2 regions of the Fructilactobacillus fructivorans genome follow, and region 2 is predicted to be linked to the other one. Evidence: a T-box and tRNA genes for the amino acid it is inferred to sense, from the RefSeq annotation. Region 2 holds a T-box; the other holds one or more tRNA genes.
The links. The T-box of region 2 lies ahead of asnS (asparagine--tRNA ligase). A T-box ahead of a tRNA ligase gene usually reads a tRNA of that ligase, here a tRNA-Asn.

Region 1: it has a tRNA-Asn gene. The T-box ahead of asnS (asparagine--tRNA ligase) is inferred to sense a tRNA for this amino acid. The anticodon was not compared.

What each region holds. Positions count from the first base shown of each region.
Region 1 covers NZ_JOJZ01000013.1:10,386-22,218, reverse strand. The annotation lists gene LfDm3_RS03105 (DNA-3-methyladenine glycosylase) at 1-249, opposite strand, end outside; gene LfDm3_RS03100 (universal stress protein) at 282-728, opposite strand; gene LfDm3_RS03095 (BCCT family transporter) at 823-2,445, opposite strand; gene LfDm3_RS03090 (sugar O-acetyltransferase) at 2,632-3,189, opposite strand; gene LfDm3_RS03085 (ribonuclease H family protein) at 3,232-3,906, opposite strand; gene LfDm3_RS03080 (hypothetical protein) at 4,009-4,449, shown strand; tRNA gene LfDm3_RS03075 (tRNA-Asn) at 4,487-4,560, opposite strand; gene LfDm3_RS03070 (NAD(P)-dependent alcohol dehydrogenase) at 4,689-5,789, opposite strand; gene LfDm3_RS06970 (hypothetical protein) at 6,003-6,125, opposite strand; gene thiD (bifunctional hydroxymethylpyrimidine kinase/phosphomethylpyrimidine kinase) at 6,236-7,036, shown strand; gene LfDm3_RS03060 (5' nucleotidase, NT5C type) at 7,123-7,734, shown strand; gene fba (class II fructose-1,6-bisphosphate aldolase) at 7,746-8,624, shown strand; gene LfDm3_RS03050 (ArgE/DapE family deacylase) at 8,673-9,803, opposite strand; gene LfDm3_RS03045 (GNAT family N-acetyltransferase) at 9,955-10,479, opposite strand; gene LfDm3_RS03040 (hypothetical protein) at 10,642-10,821, opposite strand; gene LfDm3_RS03035 (NAD(P)H-dependent oxidoreductase) at 10,823-11,527, opposite strand; gene LfDm3_RS03030 (cold-shock protein) at 11,730-11,833, shown strand, end outside.
Region 2 covers NZ_JOJZ01000019.1:91,540-103,372, forward strand. The annotation lists gene LfDm3_RS06705 (NlpC/P60 family protein) at 1-69, shown strand, start outside; gene LfDm3_RS04205 (hypothetical protein) at 187-501, shown strand; gene LfDm3_RS04210 (glucose-6-phosphate isomerase) at 576-1,940, opposite strand; gene LfDm3_RS04215 (class I SAM-dependent methyltransferase) at 2,047-3,216, opposite strand; gene LfDm3_RS04220 (Cof-type HAD-IIB family hydrolase) at 3,334-4,107, shown strand; RNA gene ssrA (transfer-messenger RNA) at 4,157-4,523, shown strand; gene LfDm3_RS04225 (YdeI/OmpD-associated family protein) at 4,669-5,253, opposite strand; gene LfDm3_RS04230 (C40 family peptidase) at 5,330-5,833, opposite strand; gene LfDm3_RS04235 (DHA2 family efflux MFS transporter permease subunit) at 6,026-7,426, opposite strand; gene asnS (asparagine--tRNA ligase) at 7,550-8,941, opposite strand; T-box leader at 8,985-9,192, opposite strand; gene LfDm3_RS04245 (sulfite exporter TauE/SafE family protein) at 9,239-9,997, opposite strand; gene LfDm3_RS04250 (sulfite exporter TauE/SafE family protein) at 10,012-10,758, opposite strand; gene LfDm3_RS04255 (sulfite exporter TauE/SafE family protein) at 10,777-11,529, opposite strand; gene LfDm3_RS04260 (GNAT family N-acetyltransferase) at 11,567-11,833, opposite strand, start outside.

The sequences.
Region 1 (11,833 bases), on a different contig from region 2:
AAGGCGACCATGAATCGAATAGATGTAGATTGTACCTGGAACTCCATACAAAGCTTCATTAGATGGAGTTCGTTTCCCTTGGTAAGCATGAGCCGCTGAATCTTTTTGCCCTAAATAAGCCTCTGCTTCGGTAATGTAGCCACTCATTAAACCCTTGGGTGAATGATAAACAAGTAACGTTCCAAGCATCCTCTTGGTGATCTCATCGGTGGTACCCTCATTAAAAAATCTTCTTAATTTATCTGACAAAATCCATCCCTACCTACTTAAAGATTTAAAAACTAACGAATGATAATCGTTGAAATCTTAGACTTCTTAACTAACTTAACACTTATACTCCGATTACCGTGTTCACCGGTAGCATCAGCTCCACAGATGAGCAAATCAGCCTGAAACTTAGGTGCGATTGAGTCCAAAATCTCATCATCAATACTTCCACCAACCGAAATAATTGGTGTAACATCTTCAACTCCAGCATTTGAAGCGCAATCAGCATAGCCACCAACTACTTCTCGTAGTTGGTCACGTTTAGCTTCGATTTTACTTGGTGTTAAAGAATCATAAATATTAATATCATTATTTTCTAACACCGAGCAAATTCCAAGTGATGCTTTAAACTTAATGGCCATTGTTACCGCATAACGGAAAGCACGTTGAGTTGACTTACTGTCATCAGGGTCAACGGTCAATAAAATTCTTTGAAACGTTAATGGCTCAAATTTTTCCATTTTTTTCATCCCCTTTCAGTAATATCATATCATTAATTTTAAAATTTTCGACAAAAAAATAATCAGTAGAAAACTACTGATTATTACTAATTATTTATTCTTTATTAGGATCAGGAAGTGAGGCCTCATGATCGTTACCCTGAGCATCTTTAATACTCTTGACCATTTTCTTAGCGTGAATTCGACGCATCTTTTCTTTCTTCTTCTTAATTCGTAAATCATCCATCGCTTTGTTCTTAAGGACGATTCCCTCATCATTCTTCACCATGTGATAAATCGATATCAAGATCATGATACATACAAACATTAGTGGGAATCCCGCGATCGCACAGAAGGTCTGAATGGTGCTAAACCCTCCAACGACAACAAGTCCGAAGGAGAACAACACGAAGACAACCACCCAGGTCATTCGGTTAAACTGAGTTGGCTCTTGGCCTTCTTTGAGTCTTAGACTCGTAAACGATGAAACGATAAAGGCCGACGATGAAATTGTCGTAGCAAGAAAAATAAAACAAGAAATACAGTAAACCGCGAACACGATCGCCTTAAACGGCAGATTAGACAAGACAGCAGTAATTACTGCGGCCTGTCCCTGTGTATTCAAGATATGAACCAAGTTAATCTGACCGGTTTTTTGAAGCCACAATGAATATCCACCAAGAATAGCATAAAAACTCAAGCAACCAACCGAACCATATCCAAGCATTCCAATCAGCGTCGAACGAATCGTGCGTCCCTTTGAAATACGTGCAATAAACAATCCCATGACTGGCATGTATGATAACCACCAACCCCAGTAAAAGATCGTTTCTTGTTTAGCAACATCTGCCGGACCATTGGGAATGGTGTTCGTCGACATGGCAACGAACTTATCAGCTAGTAGTCCCAAACTATTTGTCTCTGAACTTAAAATGTAAATCGTTGGACCAACTAACAAGACAAACGCCAAGAAGATAATGGCGGTCCAAATGTGGGCATCACTCAATCGGTCAATCCCACCGTTAAGCCCCTTGTACACGGTCCATGCAAAGATGACAAAGAGAACACCGAAGAGCGCAATCTTCAGAATCAGATTATCAGGAATTCCCAACAAGCGACTCAAGACGTTAGAAATGATTGGAATCTCCATTCCGACGGAAGATCCAACTCCACCCATGATTCCAAAGACAACCAGAAAGTCAACTAATTGTCTGAGGTAGTATTTCCACTTGGCTTCTCCTTGAATGAAATCAATCGCAGAACTTAGACGCTGAACCTTCCCGTGCTTAACGAACAAGATGTACGCAATTGCAATGGTGGCCGGGGCAAACATCATCCATGCCATTGGTCCCCAATTAAATTGACCAAACATATGAGCGTAGTTATACGCACTTTCAGAAAATGGTTTTGCGCCAAATGGTGGATGCTGGAGATACCTTAACGGATCAACCATACTTAACATCAAAATACTAGCATCAATTGCGGTCGCAAACACCATGCTTCCCCATTGAAGGTCACTGTATTCTGGCTTCGAGTGTGGTTCTCCCAATCTGATGGCACCATATTTTGAAAAGATTAGCCACATAAAAAATAAGAAATTAATTATGTAAACAACCATGTAGGCCCAACCCATTTGATTAGTAATCCAATTTAAAGCCAGAGCTAAAATCCCCTGTAATTTTGAACCACCAACGATCAAAATGATCGATCCCACTCCAAAGATTAACAGCGTGGGAATAAAGACGAATTTATCAATATTAAATTTTTTAAAAATAAAGAAATCCCTCCAAATACTTTTTCACAATAAAAAACGCTATGCATGGTGCTCATAGAGACACTTGCATAGCGTTGTAACGGTCACACAAATGATAATTACTTATCTTTCATTATCATTATACACAACTAAGATAATAAGTAAAATTCGTTAATTATTATCAATCTTTTTTAATACTTTTGCAGGATTACCTACCAGGACCACATCGTCGCCAAATGACTTGGTGACAACGGATCCAGCTCCTACGACCACATTATTTCCGAGGGTCACCCCCGGAACAATTGTGACATGACCACCAAACCAAGCATTATCACCGATGGTAATTGGGGCAGCCATTTCAACGTCTGCCACCCGTTCCTTTGCATTTAGGGGATGAACGTTGGTATATAGTCCACAATTAGGACCTATGTAACAGTTTTTACCAAACGTAATTGGAGCGGTGTCCAAAAGGGTTAACCCATAATTAGCGTAAAAATTATCACCAATATAAATGTTAAAACCATAATCAAACTCAATTCCAGTTTCAACAAAGAACTTCGGGCCACTCTTAGCCAATAAGTCCTGGATTAATCCGTTTCGTTTCTCGTTATCAGGGGTATCATTAGCCTCCTGTAACTGCTTTCGACATAAAATTCGCCGACTAATCAATTCCTTATCAAACTGATTGTACGGTTCACCATTTGTCATCTTTTCTCTCTCACTTGTCATTGAATCACTCCTTTGGGGTTTCATCTTTATTATTAAGCAAATTTACATTTTGTCCATAGTCTGATTCAATTTCTCGTCAACAAAGACGTTTCCCTTGTTAGTGGCGTGACCCTTCGTCCAACCAAACTGGATGTTGGAAAACTGATGTAAAAGTTCGTCAAGCTGTTGCCAAAGCTCCTTATTTTTCAGTTCACCACCACTGCGTTTCCAGCCTCGCTTTTTCCAGCCATCAATCCAATGCTTTGTAATTGCGTTTAAAACGTATCTGGAATCACTGACTACACCAATGCCAGCATGATTTAGTTGGTGCTCAGATAGCCACTGAAGGGCCCTCACGAGTGCCATGATTTCCATCCGATTGTTAGTGACCCCATATTCCCCACCAGAGTCAACGTGTTGACCCGTTGGAGCGTCAATGAGGTACGCCCAGGCTGCTTTATCGTTGGACTTAACGTGACCACCAGCGACATTACCATGATTTCGTGACCCACCATCGGTAAAGACAATAATCTCAGGACGTTGGGTGTGACTCCCCTCTGTTTCTGTGATTGGTGCTTGTTCATTATACAAGTACGCACTTGCTTCCCTTTTGGTTTGAAAGCTTTTATACTGCGCCCCTGAATATCCGTCGATTTGAGCTTTGGCCAAATCCCAGGTCGGGTAAATTCCAGGATGACGCCCTCGTCTGACTGCGTAATACTTCTTTGTCTTTCCCATTTTTACTCCATTCAAATTCTTAATTAATTCTTACATTTAGTCATATCATTTTGCATTTTGTAATATTTATGCGAAAATAATATGTAGGAGGGGATTCATACAATGGCCGATATAGCTGCAAAATTAATTACAGTTGATCAAGCGTTAGCAATGCTCAAAGACCGTCATGCTCAAAAGAATGAACGTTTTCCAAAGTTAATGACTCCCGGTAAATACATTTTACCAGATTACTTTTTAACTAGAAAAAGAGAAGCGTTCAAGATTAGAAAGCATACCTTCTTAAAGCGGCGCTCTCGCTCATACGTTGCTTTCGATTCTGAGAATGGTCAAACGCTTTGGTTGCACAATTTCCCTAGTCTATCAGAAGCATTATTCTGGTTAGATACCGGTCTTAAACCCGCCGATTCTGATTCAGGATCATCATTCAAAGAATGGAAACAGGAGCATGCAAAAGAAATTGAAGGCATGAAAGATCAACTGAGACAAATGTCAAAACCTAAAAAGCGTAAACCTAAAAAAGCTAAAAAAGGTAAGAAGCATTAATTTAAAAACCACAATCCTAATTGTGGTTTTTAAATAGCTGCTGTGGCTGGGCTCGAACCAGCGACATCTTCATTAACAGTGAAGCGTTTCTACCAACTGAACTACACAGCAATAATGAAATACTTAATTTGTTGTTCACAAGTATACACAGGTCTTAATAGTTTGTCTACTAATTTAGCAAATTATTTTGCAAAAAAAGTGGACTCTGCAATTACCCATTGCAGAATCCACTTATGGCGCTATTTTCTCAGTTGTTCATTTGGATAAATAATGACCTTAATTGAATTACTTTTATCGGTTCTGGACTTTTCAAGTGCTGCCTTAGTTTGATCCAATGGATAGAAGTTAGTTAACAAATTATCAACCAGTTTTGTATTCTTAGCTAAAATCTTCAAACCAGTTTGATAATTATTACAGTATCTAAAGATCCCCATGATCGTAGTTTCATGATCGGTCATAAACGGAACGTCCAGTGGAGTTTGGTCAGTCGTTGGAACTCCAATGTAAGCAACCTTTCCGCCCCGTTTTAGGGCATGCAGGGAAGTTTGTTCACCAGGAACCGTTCCAGAAGCTTCAATGGCATAGTCAACTCCAACCCCGTTGGTAAGGGTTTTAACGGTATCAAGAACATCAGCATTCTTAATGTTAACCGCGTTAGTGGCTCCTAACTTTTTTGCAACGTCCAATCGTGATTGCTCAGCATCACTAACAATGATCTGATCAGCTCCATGGGCTTTAGCGGCCAGAATTGCCAGTAAACCAATGGGACCCATTCCGGAAATCAGAACTGATGAACCAACATCTACACCTAATTTTTGCGTAGCATGAACACCAACTGACAATGGTTCGTTCAAAGTAGCTTCTTCATATGAGACATTTTCAGGAATTGGGTAAACAAAGTCTTGAGGATAAACGATAAATTGAGTTAAATCACCATTAACGGGTGGCGTTGCCATAAACTGCATGTTCGGGCAAAGGTTGTAGTGACCAGTTCGACAAGCTTCACAGTGACCGCATGGAACACCAGGTTCCATGGCAACCCGATCACCACGTTTGAACTTAGTAACTTTATCGCCAACAGCAACAATAACACCGGAACTCTCATGGCCCAAAATCAGTGGTTTCTTAACCACAAAGTTACCAATATGACCCTGGTCATAGTAATGAACATCGGAACCACAAATTCCAACCGCTACCACTTTAATCAAAACGTCAGTTGGACCCATTTCTTTTAGTTTGGTGTCCTTCATGTCAATGTCGAACACTTTCTCTAAGACCGCACTCTTCGTGGTCTTTGGCATATTATTTTTATCATAGTTTGGAATACTTACGTCAGTCATAATTTTAAGTCTCCTCTACATAATCGTTGATTCATGAAAATAACTTTGAGCTAACCGTTACTCGCGCCCATTGGTATCATCCCGTTCCTTCTATTTTTCACCCTCATTATCACATCTTGTGCAATAGTTATCAAAGAAAATGTTCGTAAAAAAATAGACCCTAACGATCGGAAAACCGACCATCAGATGTCTAGTAAAAGTTAATTAGTTAAATTATTTAGCAGGTTTTTGCTTCAAAAATTTTTGTAAATCTGCTACTTCTTTTTGTTTTGCTTTACGTTTTTTAGTGTCGATCGGACGACGACCTTGGACACCATTTGGATGACAAATTCTCATGATGAAAAACTCCTTCCAATTAAGTCTAAACTCTTAAATACATCAGCTCTTAGTATTATAATACATGGAACAGGTAAAAATCAAATTAAAGTGGAAATGGGGACTCAAAAATGACTAAAGATTATCCGCAAGCAGTAACAATTGCCGGCAGTGATAGTGATGGCAGCGCTGGAATTCAGGCAGACTTAGAAACTTTCTTTGCTCGTCGTGTGTACGGTGCTTCAATTATTACAGCATGTGTGTCAGGGAACTCCTATGGAATTCATGATAGTGTCAACATGCCAACTAGTTTTATTGATCAAGAATTCAAAGATCTAGGTGATGACTTTCATATCTTAGCCGCTAAGACTGGGATGCTCTCTGATGCCAACATTATCAATACGGTGGTAAAAGACTATCAGCTATACGACTTTGGTCCACTAGTGGTTGATCCAGTAATTACTACCAAGTTTGGAACCATGTTGCTTGAAGAAGACGCTTTCGATGCCATGAAAAATGAATTAGTACCGATGGCAACCGTTTTAACACCCAACTTCTTTGAAGCACAAAAGCTTACTGGACTCGATGTTGATGATCCTGATTTCATGGCTAAATCAGCTAAAGCCATGCAAGACATGGGCGCTAGCAACGTCATTGTGAAGGGTCGCCATGACGATCCTAGTCAAACAAAGGTTTCTGACTACGTTTTGTTAGAAGATGGTCAGCACTTTAACTTAAATGGCCCTTACTTCACTACCGATCGTAAAAACGGAACTGGTGATACCCTTTCAGCTGGAATCACCGCTGAACTAGCTAAGGGTCACACCGTTGCCGATTCCATTAAGATTGCCAAGCAGTACGTTGACGGTGCAATCGAAGATGAAATCCAGGTTGGCCACAAGTATGGTCCAATTAACCACTGGGCAAGATAATTGACTATAATGGTAAAAGATATGTTTTAAACATTATTATAAGTTCATTTATTTTACCTTATTAGTATAGGAGAATCAGTTTCGACATGCAGTCAAACAATAAAAAAGAATCCATCAAATTATTTCTCGACATGGACAACGTGTTGGTTAACACCATTCCGGTCCTTAATCAAAGAGCAAAATCACTCCCAACGGGAGCACGACCAGATCGGATCCCTGGAATTTTTCGGGACTTAGATCCAACTGAAGATGCCATCGAAAGTGTCAATAAATTAGCTGACTACTATGATCTATACATCTTGACCACTGCTCCCTGGAGTAATCCAAGTGCCTGGCAGGATAAAGTAGCGTGGATTCAGCATTTTTTTGGAGCTGAGAAAAACAGTCCATTTTATAAAAAAATAACAATGACCCACGATAAGGGATTAGTTCACTATGTTGGTGGAATTTTGATCGATGATCGTCCTTATCATGGGGCAAGTTCGTGGAATGATCCCAAGACTAATAGCGTCTGGATTCAGTATGGATTCGACAAACGTCTCACTTGGAAGGATGATCTAGTTCCTTTCTTAATTGACATTGCCCAAAACAGTCAACAAACAAGTGACATAAAAACTGCCGTAAAAAAATCTAATCAGAATCCCAAGTACGTCATTCACGGGAATGTAAGTACGTTTAAAAAGGAAAATTGGGAATAAAGGAGAAGAAAATGATTACAAACAGTACTGAAATGTTAGATAAGGCCCGAAAAGAACACTACGCCGTTCCAGCATTCAACGTTAATAACTTGGAATGGGCTAGAGCCATTCTTGAAGCAGCCGAAGAAGCCAAGTCACCTGTAATTATCCAAGCGACTTCTGGAGCCGCTAACTACATGGGGAGTTTCCGATTAGTTTATGACTTGATTGTGGACATGTACCACGCCTTAAACATCACCGTCCCTGTTTCAATTCATCTTGACCATGGTACCTTTTACGACGCCATTAAGACTTTGGGAATTAAGTTCACTTCCATCATGTTTGATGGCTCTGCTCTTCCCTTGGACGAGAACCTCGACAAGACCAAAACACTTGTTAAATTAGCCCACGCTGAGGATGTTAGTGTCGAAGCTGAAGTTGGCACCATTGGTGGTGAAGAAGATGGTGTGATTGCTGACGGTGAAATTGCCCCCGTCGACTCAGCCGTTAAAATGGCTGAGACTGGAGTCGACATGCTAGCAGTCGGAATCGGTAACATTCACGGAAAATATCCTAAGGACTGGAAGGGCTTAAACTTTGATCACCTAAAAAAAATTGATCAAGCCATCTATAACCAAACCGGTAAACAGTTACCGTTGGTCCTACACGGTGGTTCCGGTATTCCTGATGATCAAATCAGAAAAGCAATCCAACTTGGAATTTCCAAGATCAACGTCAACACGGAGGGTCAACTAGCCTTTCATCAGGCCATGCGAGACTACGTTCACTCTGATAAAGATCTTGAGGGTAAAAACTATGATCCACGGATTTTCTTAAAGGCTGGAACAAACGCACTTAAAGAGATGTGCCTTGATCGAATTAAGGTCTTTGGATCAGAAAATAAAGCTTAATTAAATAAAAATCGTCTTGAAGGTCAACCTTCAAGACGATTTTTTTATCTAATTAACAAAGTACTGACTAAAAAGTTTCTTATAAATTTCAATGAAGTCTAACCACATTTGTAGGGACGCTGATTCATTATTTTGGTGCATCTTCATTGGATTCCCTGGGCCAAACACAGCATAATTAGCACCGTTTAATTTTTGGGATAAAAGCTCAGAGGCGTCGGTTCCACCTGCTGCACTCATTACCGTAATCTGATCCGTTGCAAAGGGATTAAATCCCTGCTTAACCATCATCTCTTGGCCCATCTTGACTTCATCAGAACTGTACTTCATCTTCTTCATGTATGGAGTTGCAATAGCTAAAAGTTCCTTAATCAACTTAGAATCTGGTTTCGCAACCACTGGCGCAATATTCATCAAAATCTCGAGATTAATTTCCCCGTCATGGGTTTGGTTAAAATCATCAACTATCTGGTTAAAGTCATCGATGACCTGCTGATTATCATAGTTTGGCACAATCCGAGTATTAATCGCCGCTTTAGCAGAGCCTGGGATGGCATTAATTTGAATTCCTCCGTTAAATACATCAACAGTATAGGTGGTTTGTCCCAAAACCTCACTGGCATTTTGCTCAGCTCTCGTAGAAATGACTTGCTTCACTTCCTCTAGAACATCCATCAGGTTTTGGATCGCATTAATCCCTAAGTTAGGTCGTGAACTATGTGCCTCTTTCCCAGTTGAAGTAACCAAGAAATCAACTTCACCCTTATTGGCACGCACAATCCGATAACCAGTTGGTTCAGTAATTAACAAAGCATCTACATCATCCATGTACCCTTGTGATTGAAGACTATGTGAGCCATTCATTCCCACTTCTTCACCAGCTGTAATCAGGATCCGGATTGTTCCGTCAATCTTAACGTCTGCTTCTTTTATTTCAATTAGGGCAATCACGATGGCAGCCAGACCACCTTTCATGTCGGTTACCCCGCTTCCCGTCATGACATCGTCCTTAATTACAATTTCAAACGGATTGGTGTTCCACATTTCTTCATTCACGGCCACCGTATCCATGTGTCCACTTACCGCTAAAACTGGTTTTTGTCCGTTTCCGTATTCCACCACTAAATTAGCTTGATGGTTTCCAAGGTCGATTAATTGACCGTCAATTCCATACCGCTTCAAAAGTGATTGGAGATACTCGGCAGCCTTAACTTCATTACCATTAACGGTGTTAATTAACGGTGTTAATTTCGACTAAATCCCTTAAAATGTTCAGTTTGTCTGCTTTTTGCATGTTTGTCACCCGTTCTATTTAAAAATTACATTTTAAATCTTATTGAATCCGCTTTGCTAGAATCAAATCACGTTGAATCTCACTCCCAAGTCTAAATTCATGGGTTTTTAAATATTTAAAGCCCAGTTTCCGATAAAACTTAATTGCCTTTTCATTTTCTTCCCAGACACCGATCCAGAGCATTTTAGCTTCCGCCTGCTTTGCGACCCTTTCAGCTTTCTTTAGAAACTTAGTTCCTAGTCCAAGCCGTTTGAATTCCGGGTAAATGTACAATTTTTCAACTTCGACACTTGCGGTTGGAAAAGCTTCCGTTTGTTTATTACCTAAATTCAATTTCATGTAACTAGCAACCTGTCGATCAACGATACAGACGTAAAATTGACAATTCGGATCATCTAACTGTTTTTGAATCTGGCTCACATTGTACTCCCGATCCAGATACGTCTGAAGCTCTGATTTTGCAGTATCTTTTTGATAGGTATTAATAAAAGTTTGATGGATGATTTTTTGCAGTATCTTAACGTTGACTGGGTTATTGGTAACTCGTTTTAATTGAACTTCCACAAAATCACTCTCTTCGATTAGATTATTTGGTCTGATTAGTAAAAAACGTCCTCATAACCTCAAAACTTAAAGCTATCAGGACGTTTCATCAAACTAAATTAATCCAATAATATTATTTAAAACCGATTTGTCAACATTTATCTCTCAATTTCAGTAAAAATCCTACCATTTCTCTGGGCTCCAACTCCGCCCATCAATTTCATTTTCAGCCTGATCATTTCTTTTAGCCTGTTCTTTTACCAACCGTTCACATCCCTCGAGTAAGGATCGATTAAGAAATGATGTTTGACTCTTTATCAATTCATCGATCTGATTGATAGTCCACTCTTCATTGTCACTCATTTTAATCTTCCTCCTTATTTCGAATTAAATTAATCTGTTCCTTTAAGTCGTTTAAGTCGTCTTGACCTGTCTCAAGCTCTTGAATAATTAAATCAAGTTCTTGTTGATGATTCTTCATATTGCCACTTGCCAACTTCTTCAGCTGCTGAATCATCCAAGTCTCACGCTCGTTAAAACTAAAGGGATACTTGGCGGTCAGATACATTTGGTAATCGACCAACAGTTGAGATTTTTCTTCATCAGTTGAATAGCCGAACTGCGCAATTACAAGTGGTTTCATAAACTTCATTCCCGCCTGTTTCGCCAGGGCTTCGTATGGAATCATAATCTGGGAAATACTGAACGATTGGCTGGCACCTGCGGCAAACGCCGACTTGGGATAACCAACGCTCGTAACGATTCCCAGTTCTTTATCCTTCAAGTGCCCCTCTTCGCTTGCATAGGTATACGCTCGACTCAAAACATCATCTTCCCAAATTTTAAGGGAAGCTGGAGCGCTGTACCAATAAAGTGGAAATTGAAAAATAATGCGATCAGCCCCATTTAAGAGTTCTCGTTCAGCTTGAATGTCAATCGGATCACTTCCATAGATTTCGTCTAAACAATGCCACGTGACGTCATCTAGTCCTGCTTGACTTGTTTTTAAGAATGCTTGGGTAATGGAGTCCTGAAATTCAGGGTGTGAAACGACTATTAGTGTTTTCATATCTTCATCTTCTTTTAATTGATTAATCTAAGTCTATCATATTGACATCCCACGGATTTATGTTATATTTAAATAGATGTGTGAATGGTTTCGAGTTTCTAAGGTTTCTTGTTTTGTATTATTATGAAATGACTTCCTTTTAAGATTCAAACTAAGCAACACTGAAAAATTTATTGCGCTATGCGCTAGGAGGTTTCATATTATGAAACAAGGTACTGTTAAATGGTTTAATGCTGACAAGGGTTATGGTTTTATTACTACTGATGATGGTGATGTATTCGTACATTATTCAGCTATCAACAAGGA
Region 2 (11,833 bases):
GCCATCGGTGCCATTATGGTTGCCCTTGCTGCCGTACTTGGTTTCAGACGTAAAGATACTGATAAATAATATCTAAACACATAAAATGGTCTCTCGAATTATAATCGGGAGACCATTTTTATTTGTCTAATTAGATTGCTATTAGAATGCGATTAGTGCTATTCTTTTTATATTGGAGGGATAACTATGGATGTACACTCAAAAGAAAAAGAACTCAAAAAGTTAATTAAAGATCAAGAAAAGTTGCAAAAGGAAAACTCAGACAAATTCAATGCTATTTTGTTGGATAACTACAACGAACGGATGGACATTGTCAAAGAATTAATTGAAAACGAAAATCAAACTAACAGCTTACGTGACACCAAAGTGGCTAAACCTGCCCGTGATGACAAACGAGGAATGGATAAAAATCGCCACGTTGATGATCAAATGAACGATCTTGAAAGAGCTCAACAACGTTTAATCAAGAAATTACGTACACTTGAGGGCAAATGGGAATAGTCTTCCCTCCTTCAAAAATTAACCATACAAAAAGAACGAACCTAGAAATTCGGGTTCGTTCTTTTTTGCTTCATTTAGTTATTGTTTTCATCTTTTAATTCTTCGTCAAGCTTCTTGGTTAATTCTTCGTAACCAGGCTTGCCAAGCAATGCATACATATTATTCTTATAAGCTTCAACACCAGGTTGGTTGAATGGATTAATTCCATTTAAGTAACCAGAGATGGCAACAGCAACTTCAAAGAAGTAGATCAAGTAGCCTAATGAATATTCTGATTGATCTGGAATATGAACAGTCATGACTGGAACTCCACCATCAGTATGAGCTAAGACAACCCCTTCGTAAGCTTTAGTATTAACTTCGTTTACAGTGTCGTTTTGGAGATACTTAAGACCATCAAGATTTGATTCTTCTTTAGGAATATCAATATCATAATCAGGTTTATCGAGCTTAACCACGGTTTCGATTAAGTCACGAAGACCCTCTTGAATGTACTGTCCAAGTGAATGAAGATCGGTAGTAAAGTTAGCTGATGAAGGATAAATTCCCTTTTGATCTTTACCTTCTGATTCACCCATCAATTGCTTCCACCATTCTGAGAACATTCTCATGTTTGGTTCGTAATTTTCAAGCAATTCAGTAGTGTAGCCCTTTCGGTATAAGATGTTTCTCAATGCGGCATAACGGTAAGCATCATTCTTGTTAACGTCTGGGTTAGTGTATTCCTTTGAAGAATCAAGAGCACCCTTCATTAACTGACTAATATCAGCGCCAGTAGCTGCGATTGGTAACAAGCCAACTGGAGTTAGAACTGAATAACGACCACCAACACCATCAGGAATAACAAAAGTTTCGTAACCATTAGCATCGGCCTCTTGCTTCAAAGCACCACGATGAGCATCAGTGGTAGCATAAATTCGTTTGTTGGCCTCTTCTTCACCATACTTCTTAATCAATTTTTCTTTAAAAATCCGGAAAGCAATTGCTGGTTCAGTAGTAGTACCAGATTTTGAAATGATGTTAATTGAAAAGTCATCGTCACCGATGTAGTTCAATAGGTCATGAATGTATGGGGCACTGAGTGAGTTCCCAGCAAAAACAACCTTGACACCACGGCGTTTGTCATCTGGTTCTGAGTTATAGAACGTACCGTTAAGAAAATCAACGGCCATCTTAGCACCTAAGTATGAACCACCTATTCCAATTACAACTAAAACCTTAGAATCAGATTTAATTTTATCAGCTGCCTTTTGGATTCGCTTGAACTCATCCTTGTCATAATTTTCAGGAAGATTCAACCAGTCACGAAAATCACTTCCGGCACCAGTACCATCCCTTAATTCTTTATCAGCTGCAGTTACCATTGCTTGAATCTCAGGTAACTCATCTGGATGTACAAACTTGCCTAATTTAGAATCGTCAAACTTTAAATAAGCCATTACACTATCCCCACTTCTATAAATATTTACATACATTATACAACAAAGCTAAGAGCCATAGCGGGGTTTTATCCCGTTAATTTATCATTTATTTGTAACACTCTTTCTACTTAATTTGGACGTTAATACCCTTAAATGATCCCTCACGCTCGTAATCAGTATCAATTGGAAAATCGCTTGGATTAGCATAAGTTTTGCCAAAATTAACGTTTATTCCACTCTGAGTAAATGCATCTGAGATTTCAGATCTAAATTTTTTCGAGTTCATCTTGTTAGTATCGGTGGTAAAAAAGATGGAAGCATCCTGGTTAGCCACTTCACTTACGGCATTAACTAGTTTACCTAGGTCCTTTTTAATTTCAAAGCGATCTTTCTTATCTCTAACGAAAACTGGAACGTTAACAGTAATAAGATCAAACTTTAAGTTATGCTTTTTAGCATAATCTAAGTAGCCAAAGACGCTCATTTTTCGAACCTCTTGGGCACCGATGGTATAACCATTCGCATCAATCTCGTTGATTAACTGTGATTTAGCCCGATTACTATCATCAACATTGACGGTTTTAACGGTACCACCACCAATCATCGCGTTGGCAACGCCAGTCCCTTCATAAAAGAGATTTAATCCAATTTTATCCTGTGCTTGATCAAAGACGTCTTGTCTTACATCACGATAAACAACGTCTAATCCAGTTGTTTTCGCATTTTGCAGACTAACAGGATAGGTTACTTCACCCTCCAAAACATTGGCAGATGAAACTGGATCTGGACTAGCACTCTCAACTGATTTAATCTCAGATCCATGTTCAAATTGACGATATTCGTACAAGTTCTGGTAGTCGCCTAATTGATTAATAATGACTGAAATTAATTGACTGCGCAATTGATAAATTCCAGAATTTTCCCAACTAATAACGTCCTGACCATCGTAACTATCAATGGTAAGACCAGCTAAACCATCACCCTGTCCGTTGAACATGCGATGAATATCAATGCCCTCATCTTGAAGCAAGATCCGTTTACTAAAAGCCTGGCTAAATAAGTGGCCAAAGAAATTATCATCAATGGATTGATTCTCTTTCCGACTTAAAATCCAGCCAATGCCACCAGCTTGTTTACCAAAATAAGCACTTGCCACGAAGTGATCGCCCTTAACGAGCGCCACCACCTCACCATTGCTAAAGTCAGCTGGATTAACCAAATCCTTTTCACTAATTTGCGGATAACCACCCTCAAATTTCTTAACGGCCTTACCAGTTATTTCAATTTTTTTCATATTATTTATTCTCCCTTAAAAATCTCTTCCTTCTTTTATTGTACATGTAATGAGTGTCAATTAGTAGGAATGCAAAGCATGCCATATGTTAAAATAATAGGCAAAGGAGATTCAACTATGTATAAATATTTAGTATTTTTTGACTTAGATAGAACCCTGTTTGATGAAAATTCCAAGGTGAACGACGAAGTCGCAAATGCAATGGAAGAAATCAGAAAACACGGTGGCCTTCCGGTTATTTCAACTGGAAGGAATATTTTTGAAATCAAAGACACACTGGAAAAGACCAAGATTGATTCTGTGGTTGCCGCTAATGGTGACTTCGGAATGTTAAGGGGAAAAGAAGTCTTCTCTAACACAATTGATCCAAAGATCATCGACCAATTATATGATTTTGTTGAACAACATGGTAATACTTTGGTCCTACTAAATCAAAAACGCGGTGCCATTACCAATCATGATGAGTTAGCCATTAAAGCATTCAAGCACGTCCATGCCCCGCTACCAAAGATTGTTACTAAGACATACTGGCACGAAAACCCCATTAATATGATGGTTGTTACCAACACTGACCTAGATACTGAGTATGAGGATGCTTTCGGTGATGTTTTAACCTTCTACCGTAATTCACCCTACTCCATCGATGTAGTCGTTCATGGGGTTTCTAAGGCTACTGGAATCAAGCAATTAATTGATACTGCTGGACTAAAGGGAATCCCAACCTACGCCTTTGGAGACGGTAATAACGATATCCCAATGCTAGACTACGTTGATCATCCGGTTGTGATGGGTAACGGTCTCTCAAACGTTAAACCACATGGTGAATTTATTACCACCAAGAACACCGACCACGGAATCGTGAATGGTCTCAAGCATTTTAACTTGATTTAAATTACTGTAAATTAGGCAGATATCATGGTATAGTAGTAATGTATCTGTCGGGGGCGTTATGGATTCGACGGGTATAGTTTGAGCCTGAATTGCATTCCGTACGACGATGCGTCAAATCGCTCAGTTTAATTATAACTGCAAAAAATAATAACAATTCTTACGCCGTAGCTGCCTAATAAGCGCTTGACGTAGATCTAGCTGATTTTTCCTATGGATCAGTCCTAGGTCCTACCTTTAATAGGATACGCTTACTGCTCCCATCTGAAGTAGTATGAAGAGATTAATCAGATTAGCTGTGCATGCTAGCATTGACTAATTGCGGATTGTACAGTGAAATTCAAATGATTAGCCTACGAATGTAGACGTTCAGGAGGCAATATGCCCGGACGCGGGTTCAAATCCCGCCGCCTCCATAATTAAAAGCGAACCAGTCATTAAGTTGATTGGTTCGCTTTTTGTTTTTGATATTTATAAATCCATTAATTGTATTTTTTTGATTAGACTTATCTTGAGTGATAACGCCCATAAAATGTCGGCTACAAAAATTGAACCTATTAAAACTTAATAATGCAACAATCTCCCATTATCACACCAACCACCATACATCTCGTTGGCCCTCGTCTTTTTCACCAACTTATGTAACCGGTGCTTGTATGACTGTGGTTTACTAAATTTCAAACGTGATTGAACTCCATCAACGCGAACCCGTTGGTACAAGTCCGGAAACTGATTGAAATTGTCCCATACCTTTGGATCACGTTTCAAAGCTCGCTTAACTGGTTTGATAATCTTAAAGGACTTGGGTGACAAATCGGGCAACACTTTTTGACCTTCATCAGTCATTAAACCCAATTTAATTAATCTCCGAGCACGTTCCTTATTAAGCTCGGTCCAATTACTATTCTCCTTTCTAGGAGTGAGTCGTTGGGCTAATCCGGTCTCATCCGAACTCTTATGCAAACCATCAACCCAACCAAAACACAGTGCCTCTTCGACGATATCCAAATAAAACATCCTGTCATCATTTGTTGGACTCATACTAACTGGGATCCACAGACAACCCTCTTTTTGACAGTTTTCCGTGAACCAATTCCGCAATTCTGATCTTGATGTAATTGGTAAAAATGGTTCGTCCTTTCTTAGCAACTTGGTTCGCTCCCTTCAACTTTTGCCTATATAGTAATCAGGTAAGTTAGGAGTGTCAAAAAAGCCGTCAGGCTCATTAAAACCTAACGGGACTTTTAACTGTTTTTTTAGCAAATGAAACTGGGCGAGATGCTCCGACTAAGTTCCACCATGGGGCGTGAATTGGTTCGATGATAACTCCACGATTTTGCGCATCAATCATTTGGTGTTTGTTTAGAGCAATCCCAACGTGATAGATGTCACTCTTACTTGAACCAAAGAAGACTAAATCACCCTTCTTGATTTTGCTTTTCTTAACATGCTTATAACTGTCATATTGTGCTTGAGCAGTTCTTACAATATTACGGTTAGCACCGTTTTTCATGACATATTGTGTGAATCCAGAACAGTCAAAACTGTTAGGTCCAACTGCACCATATGAATATGGTTTGCCAAGTTCATTTGTTGCTACTCTCTTAACATTTGAAAAATGGACTTTACTTGCGGATGCTTGCGTTTGATTGGCACTCATATTAATAACGCCAAACATCCCAAGTGCTGCAACTGAAACTGCGACTCCTTTAACTAATTTTATAAACATACTCTAGCCTCTTTCTTTATGTAATCCTTGTGTCTTTATTTACAATCTCCTCACACTTTCTATGGTAGGTGGCGATTACTACCAAACGGTTACAACATGATTTCAAAACCATTAATTACAGACCATAGTGTCTCTTTGGCGAAATAAAAAGGGATGGAAATTATATAATTTCCATCCCTTTTACTTTTCGATTTATTTTTGATCCTTTTTAGGGGTTCTAATCATAACAGCGAAGATTAATCCAACTACCGCAATTACTAAGAAGACCCAGTAAACAATGTGAAATCCATTAACTTGTGCTGGCATTGCCGGCATGCTGAGTTTGAAGAAACCAGTGGCTCTAACTAATACAATCGTAGCAACCGCTACTCCGGTTGATCCAAGCACTTGTCTAACCGTAGTGATTAGGGCCGTTCCGTAAGAAATCAAATCTTCTGGAAGTGAATCAGCACCTAGAGTAACAGCAGGCATCATAACAAAGGCATTGCCACCTTCAATCAACATGGCAATAATCATCATTGCCCAAATGTTGTAGATTGGGAAGAAGGCTAAGACCGCCCAGCCAAGCACAATCATAATCATTCCTGTTAACATAACTGGCTTAAATCCAATTTTATCAACAATGGTACCTGTAATTGGGTTCAAGATACTTAGGAAAACAGCTCCAGGAACTAATGCCATCCCGGAAATAAACGGTGACACATTAAGTACTTGCTGGTAATACAGTGGAAAAATAATCGTAACCACAATTAATGAAATGTAAGAGAAACCCGTCAGAAGAACCGCCAAATCATAGTTAAAGGTCTTTAAAACGTTTAAGTTTAACAATGGATTACTGATTCTAAACTGACGAACGACAAACAATGCAATTAAGATGATGCTGATGGCTAGAATCAGTAGTAATAATCCGTAGTTGTTGTTCGGTTTAGCAATTTCACTAATTACATACAAAATTCCAATCAAACCAAATGAATAAATGATTGAAATCCAATCCAATTTGGACTTAATCCTTGGCATTACATCTTTCATAACAAAGAAAGAAATCAAGAAAACCGCGGTAATGATGACAATAAAGACGTCAAACAAACCCCGCCAAGTTGTAAATCTTAAAACGATTCCAGAGATGATTGGTCCACAAGCAAGTGCTGAACCCATAACCAGTCCAGCAACTCCCATGATCGTTCCCCGATCATCCTCTGGGGTGATATTAAGCAAGACCGTTTGATACGATGGAAACAAAATACCAACTGCGATGGCTTCTAGTGCTCTTCCAAAAAGCACCCACGCGAAGCTATTACTGATTAAAATGATTAAAGTTCCCAAATCAAACATCAGCAACACGCCCATAAAGAGTTTCTTAAAACTCATGTTATTCAATAACCAAGGACTGATAGGCATCATAATACACATGATAATCATAAAACCAGTCGTTAACCATTGAACCGATGATGCTGAAATATTGAAATAATTCATTAATGTCGGATAAGCCGTTGATAACGATGATTGGCTGATTGACATTGTGAAAGTTCCAATTAACATAATGGTGATAAACCAAAATCTTTCTAATCTACTAAGTCCATTACTTTTTGCCATATAAAGCGCTCCCTTTTCGATTTGTGCTAATTTAATAGCTAGTTATAGATTATCATTTTTTGATTTGAATTGTTACAAATTGTCACAAAAAAAGTCCACGATTTCTCGTGGATTAATGTAAATCTAAAATTTAATGCTACCTTGCGTTCTTGGATAAGGAATAACGTCCCGAATATTATCCATTCCGGTCACATACATCAGTAAACGTTCAAACCCAATTCCAAAACCAGAATGTTTGGTACCGCCATACTTTCTAAGCTCTAAGTACCATTCATATTCGTCCCTTGACAAGTGGAACTCATCCATCTTATCAGCCAACTCTTTCTCACGTTCTTCCCGTTGACTTCCACCAATCAATTCCCCAATTCGTGGAACCAAGAGATCGGAAGCGGCAACGGTCTTTCCATCATCATTATCTCGCATGTAGAAGGCCTTAATGTTACGTGGATAGTCGGTAACAAAGACTGGATTACCAAAGACTTTTTCTGAAAGGTAACGTTCATGCTCGGCCTTTAAATCAATTCCCCATTTAACTGGATATTTAAAGTCAACGTCAGCCTTTTCAAGGAGATCAATGGCTTCCGTATAGGTAATACGAGCAAACTTTTCATTGACAGTGGTTTGAAGCAATTTGATTAAATTGTCATCAACATTATCATTTAAAAACTGCAGATCTTCTGACGCATTTTTCAACAAATAATTAATTACATACTTCAACATGTCTTCAGAAGTGGCAATAATGTCATCTAGGTCGGCAAATGCCATTTCAGGTTCAATCATCCAAAACTCCGCAGCATGACGCTTAGTGTGTGAGTTCTCAGCCCTAAAGGTAGGACCAAAGGTGTAAACATTTCGGAAGGCCAACGCAAATGCCTCAACCGGAAGCTGTCCACTAACGGTCAAATTGGTTTCTTGACCAAAAAAGTCTTTTGAATAATCAACCTTACCATTTGCATCCTTCGGGAGGTCATTCTGATCTAAACTAGTGATCTGAAACATCTCACCAGCACCCTCAGTATCACTACTAGTGACAATTGGTGTGTTTACATACACAAAGCCACGGTTTTGCAGATATTGATGAATAGCAAAAGCTGCTAGTGAACGAATCTTGAATACGGCATAGAACGTGTTGGTTCTGGGACGTAAGTGAGCAATAGAACGAAGATATTCAAGGGATTGCTTCTTCTTTTGCAGTGGGTAATCTAAGTCAGACACCCCTTCGATATCAACCTTTTCGGCATGAATCTCAAATGGTTGTTGTGCATCTGGGGTCTCAATTAGTTTTCCAGTTACCTTTAAAGTTGAACTAATTGGAAGCTTAATTACGTCATCAAAGTTATCCAGATCACTTTTGACAATCACCTGAACGTTTTTGATATACGATCCATCATTTACCTCAATAAAGGCAATTTTTTTAGAATTACGAATGGTCCGAATCCATCCCGTTAGGACAACTGATTCGTCTCCAAAGTCCCGTTTCTTAGTATAAAGATCTTTTGCTAACACGTTTTTCATTCTTATCACCCTTCTTTAAACAATAAAAAAAGACTTCATCTCACAAAGGGACGAAGTCATCGCGGTACCACCCATCTTGTTTATATTACATAAACCAACTCGAACAATGATAACGGATTGTAACCGTCAGTCCTACTTAGTTCAAACTGAAAACTCAAGGTGTTTTTCACATTAATCCTTTACCGAACTCCCACTATCTTCGACTCGCTGAAAAAGTAATTAATGGTACTCGTCCTCTTTATCGTCGTATTTTATCTGCTTTAAAAATACCATAACCAAGGACTCGTTGCAACATCATTAATAGGTTTTAATGCCAAGATAAATAGCTAGTAAAATGGCTAAAATTCCGACACCATACTTCATAATATTAGATGGAATGTGACGTACAATTGCTGGTCCAATGTAGCCACCAATGATTAGTCCAATGGTTAAAGTAATTAAAACGGGCCAGTTAATTTGAATCGTAAAAATAAAGATAATAGCTGAAATCCAATTCATGACCAAGGACATCACATTTCGAATTGCATTATCAACCGCATATGATTCGTTAAGAGCTCGAAGTAAAATAGCCATGATGAGGATACCACCACCAGCTCCAAAGTAGCCTAAATACATTCCTACTACCGTTAATGCAATTGCTGTTAGTGCCTTCCCCCACAGACTAAGGTGAGTTTCCGTCTGCTGTTTCTTACTCTTGGGCCACATAATTAATAGTCCCGAAAGCATGATAACCACGGGAGCAATGTCAGCAAAACTTTTATTGGAACTCTTGAGTAGAATTAGCGACCCAATCGCTGATCCAAGTCCAGCAAAGATAACTACTTTAAGGATTGTCTTTCCCCGGCCCTTAAGTTCCCTTTGTGACGATGCTACCGCACTCATATTGCTAAAAGCAAACCCGACAATGTTAGTCACACTTGCTACGATGGGAGACAGTCCAGCGGCTAGCATGGACGGGTAAGAAATTACACTAGCTAGACCAACAGCAGTTCCCATAATTCCACTGAAGATTCCTGCAATAATCAACAAAACATACTTTAAAATCAAACTTTCCATTTCTCCTTATTCTATTAATAAGTTTTAATTCCTAAACAAATTGCTAATACTACCGCACCAATTCCAACTCCATACTTCATAATCTTAGATGGAATATGACGCACAATCGACGGACCAATGTAGCCACCAACCAGAAGTCCAATTGTAATCGCAATTAAAGCCACCCAGTTAATTGGCATCGTAAACATGAAGATCACAGCTGAAATCCAGTTCAAAATTAACGAAACAAAGTTTCGAATGGCATTACAGATAGCATATGGTTGGTTGACGGCTCGAAGTAAAATCGCAATGAGCATCACTCCACCACCAGCTCCGAAGTAACCTAGGTACATCCCAACCAGTACCAAAGCAATTGCTGTGATGATCTTTCCGAACCACGTCATGTGGGTCTCAGTCAGTTGCCGTTGACTTTTTGGCAATAACATCAAAATTCCTGAAATCATAATGATGATTGGAGCCACATTTTCAAAACTTTTGTTGGAACTATTAAGCAGGATGAGGGAACCAATGATCGTTCCGATCCCCGCAAAGACAATCACCTTCATGATGATTTTACTCTGTCCTTTTAGTTCCTTTTGAGATGCCAAAATGGCACTAGAATCACTAAACGCAAATCCAACGGTGTTGGTTACGTTCGCTACAATGGGAGCAAAACCAGCAAGTAACATTGCTGGATAAGCAACTAAACTAGCTAATCCAACCGTACTTTCTAGTACCCCACTGATAACTCCTGCCACCACTAAAAAAATTAATTTCAACATTATGTTTTCCTCATACTTTTAAAAATAGGCCTGATAAGCTAAGAAGGCCGCCAGAATGATGGCACCAATTGCAACCGAATATTTCATAATGGCTGATGGGATGACTCGTACAATGATTGGTCCGATATATCCACCGATGAACAGACCAACGGCAAGAACAACCAAGGCACTCCAACTAATCGGCGTCGTGAAAATAAAAATGAGCGCTGAAACGGCATTCATGGTTAATGTCGATACATTTCGGACCGCATTACAGATGGCATAAGGAGCATCAATGATTCGAATCAAAATTGCTGCCATTAAAACTCCACCGCCAGCACCAAAATAACCAACGTAAATTCCGACCACTACAATGGCAATGGCTGCAATCGCACTAGCAGTTTTGGAAACACTCTCATGAACGTAAGCGGACTGCTTCTTTGGAATCAGCATTAACACCCCTGAAAGTAAAATGACAAACGGAGCTACATCTTGAAAGCTCTTATTGGAACTATGTAACAAGATAATCGATCCAATAATAGCACCAATTACTGCAAACGCCATGACGTGCAAGGTAACCGAACCTTGTCCCTTTAGTTCTCGCTTTGATGAAAGAACGGCACTCGTTCCACTAAAAATGATTCCCACTGTAATCGTGACGTTAGCCATAATTGGTGGCAACCCTACAAACAAAAGGGCCGGATACAAAATCACGCTTGCCATTCCAACTACACTGCTCAATGTCCCAGCAATCACACTAGCAATTAAGAGAAAAATCCCATTAAATAACAATTAAAGAACCAACTTTCCAATTAAAATCGTTAACTACTTACTTAATGTTAACACTAATTGGCTTCTCCATTATCAAATCACGTTGTGAACTTCTGCCAAGTTGGAAAACATGATCACTAATTTGCTTAAATCCCATTTTTTGGTAAAACTTTAAGCCACCATCATTGTGTTCCCATACACCCAACCAAATTTTGGGCTTGCCGTAGGCTTGTGCTCTTTGAACGGCTAGGTTCATCAATTCCGTTCCTAAGCCGTGACGCTTAAAGTTCTTTTTCAGATAAATTCGTTGAACTTCCAAGTAATC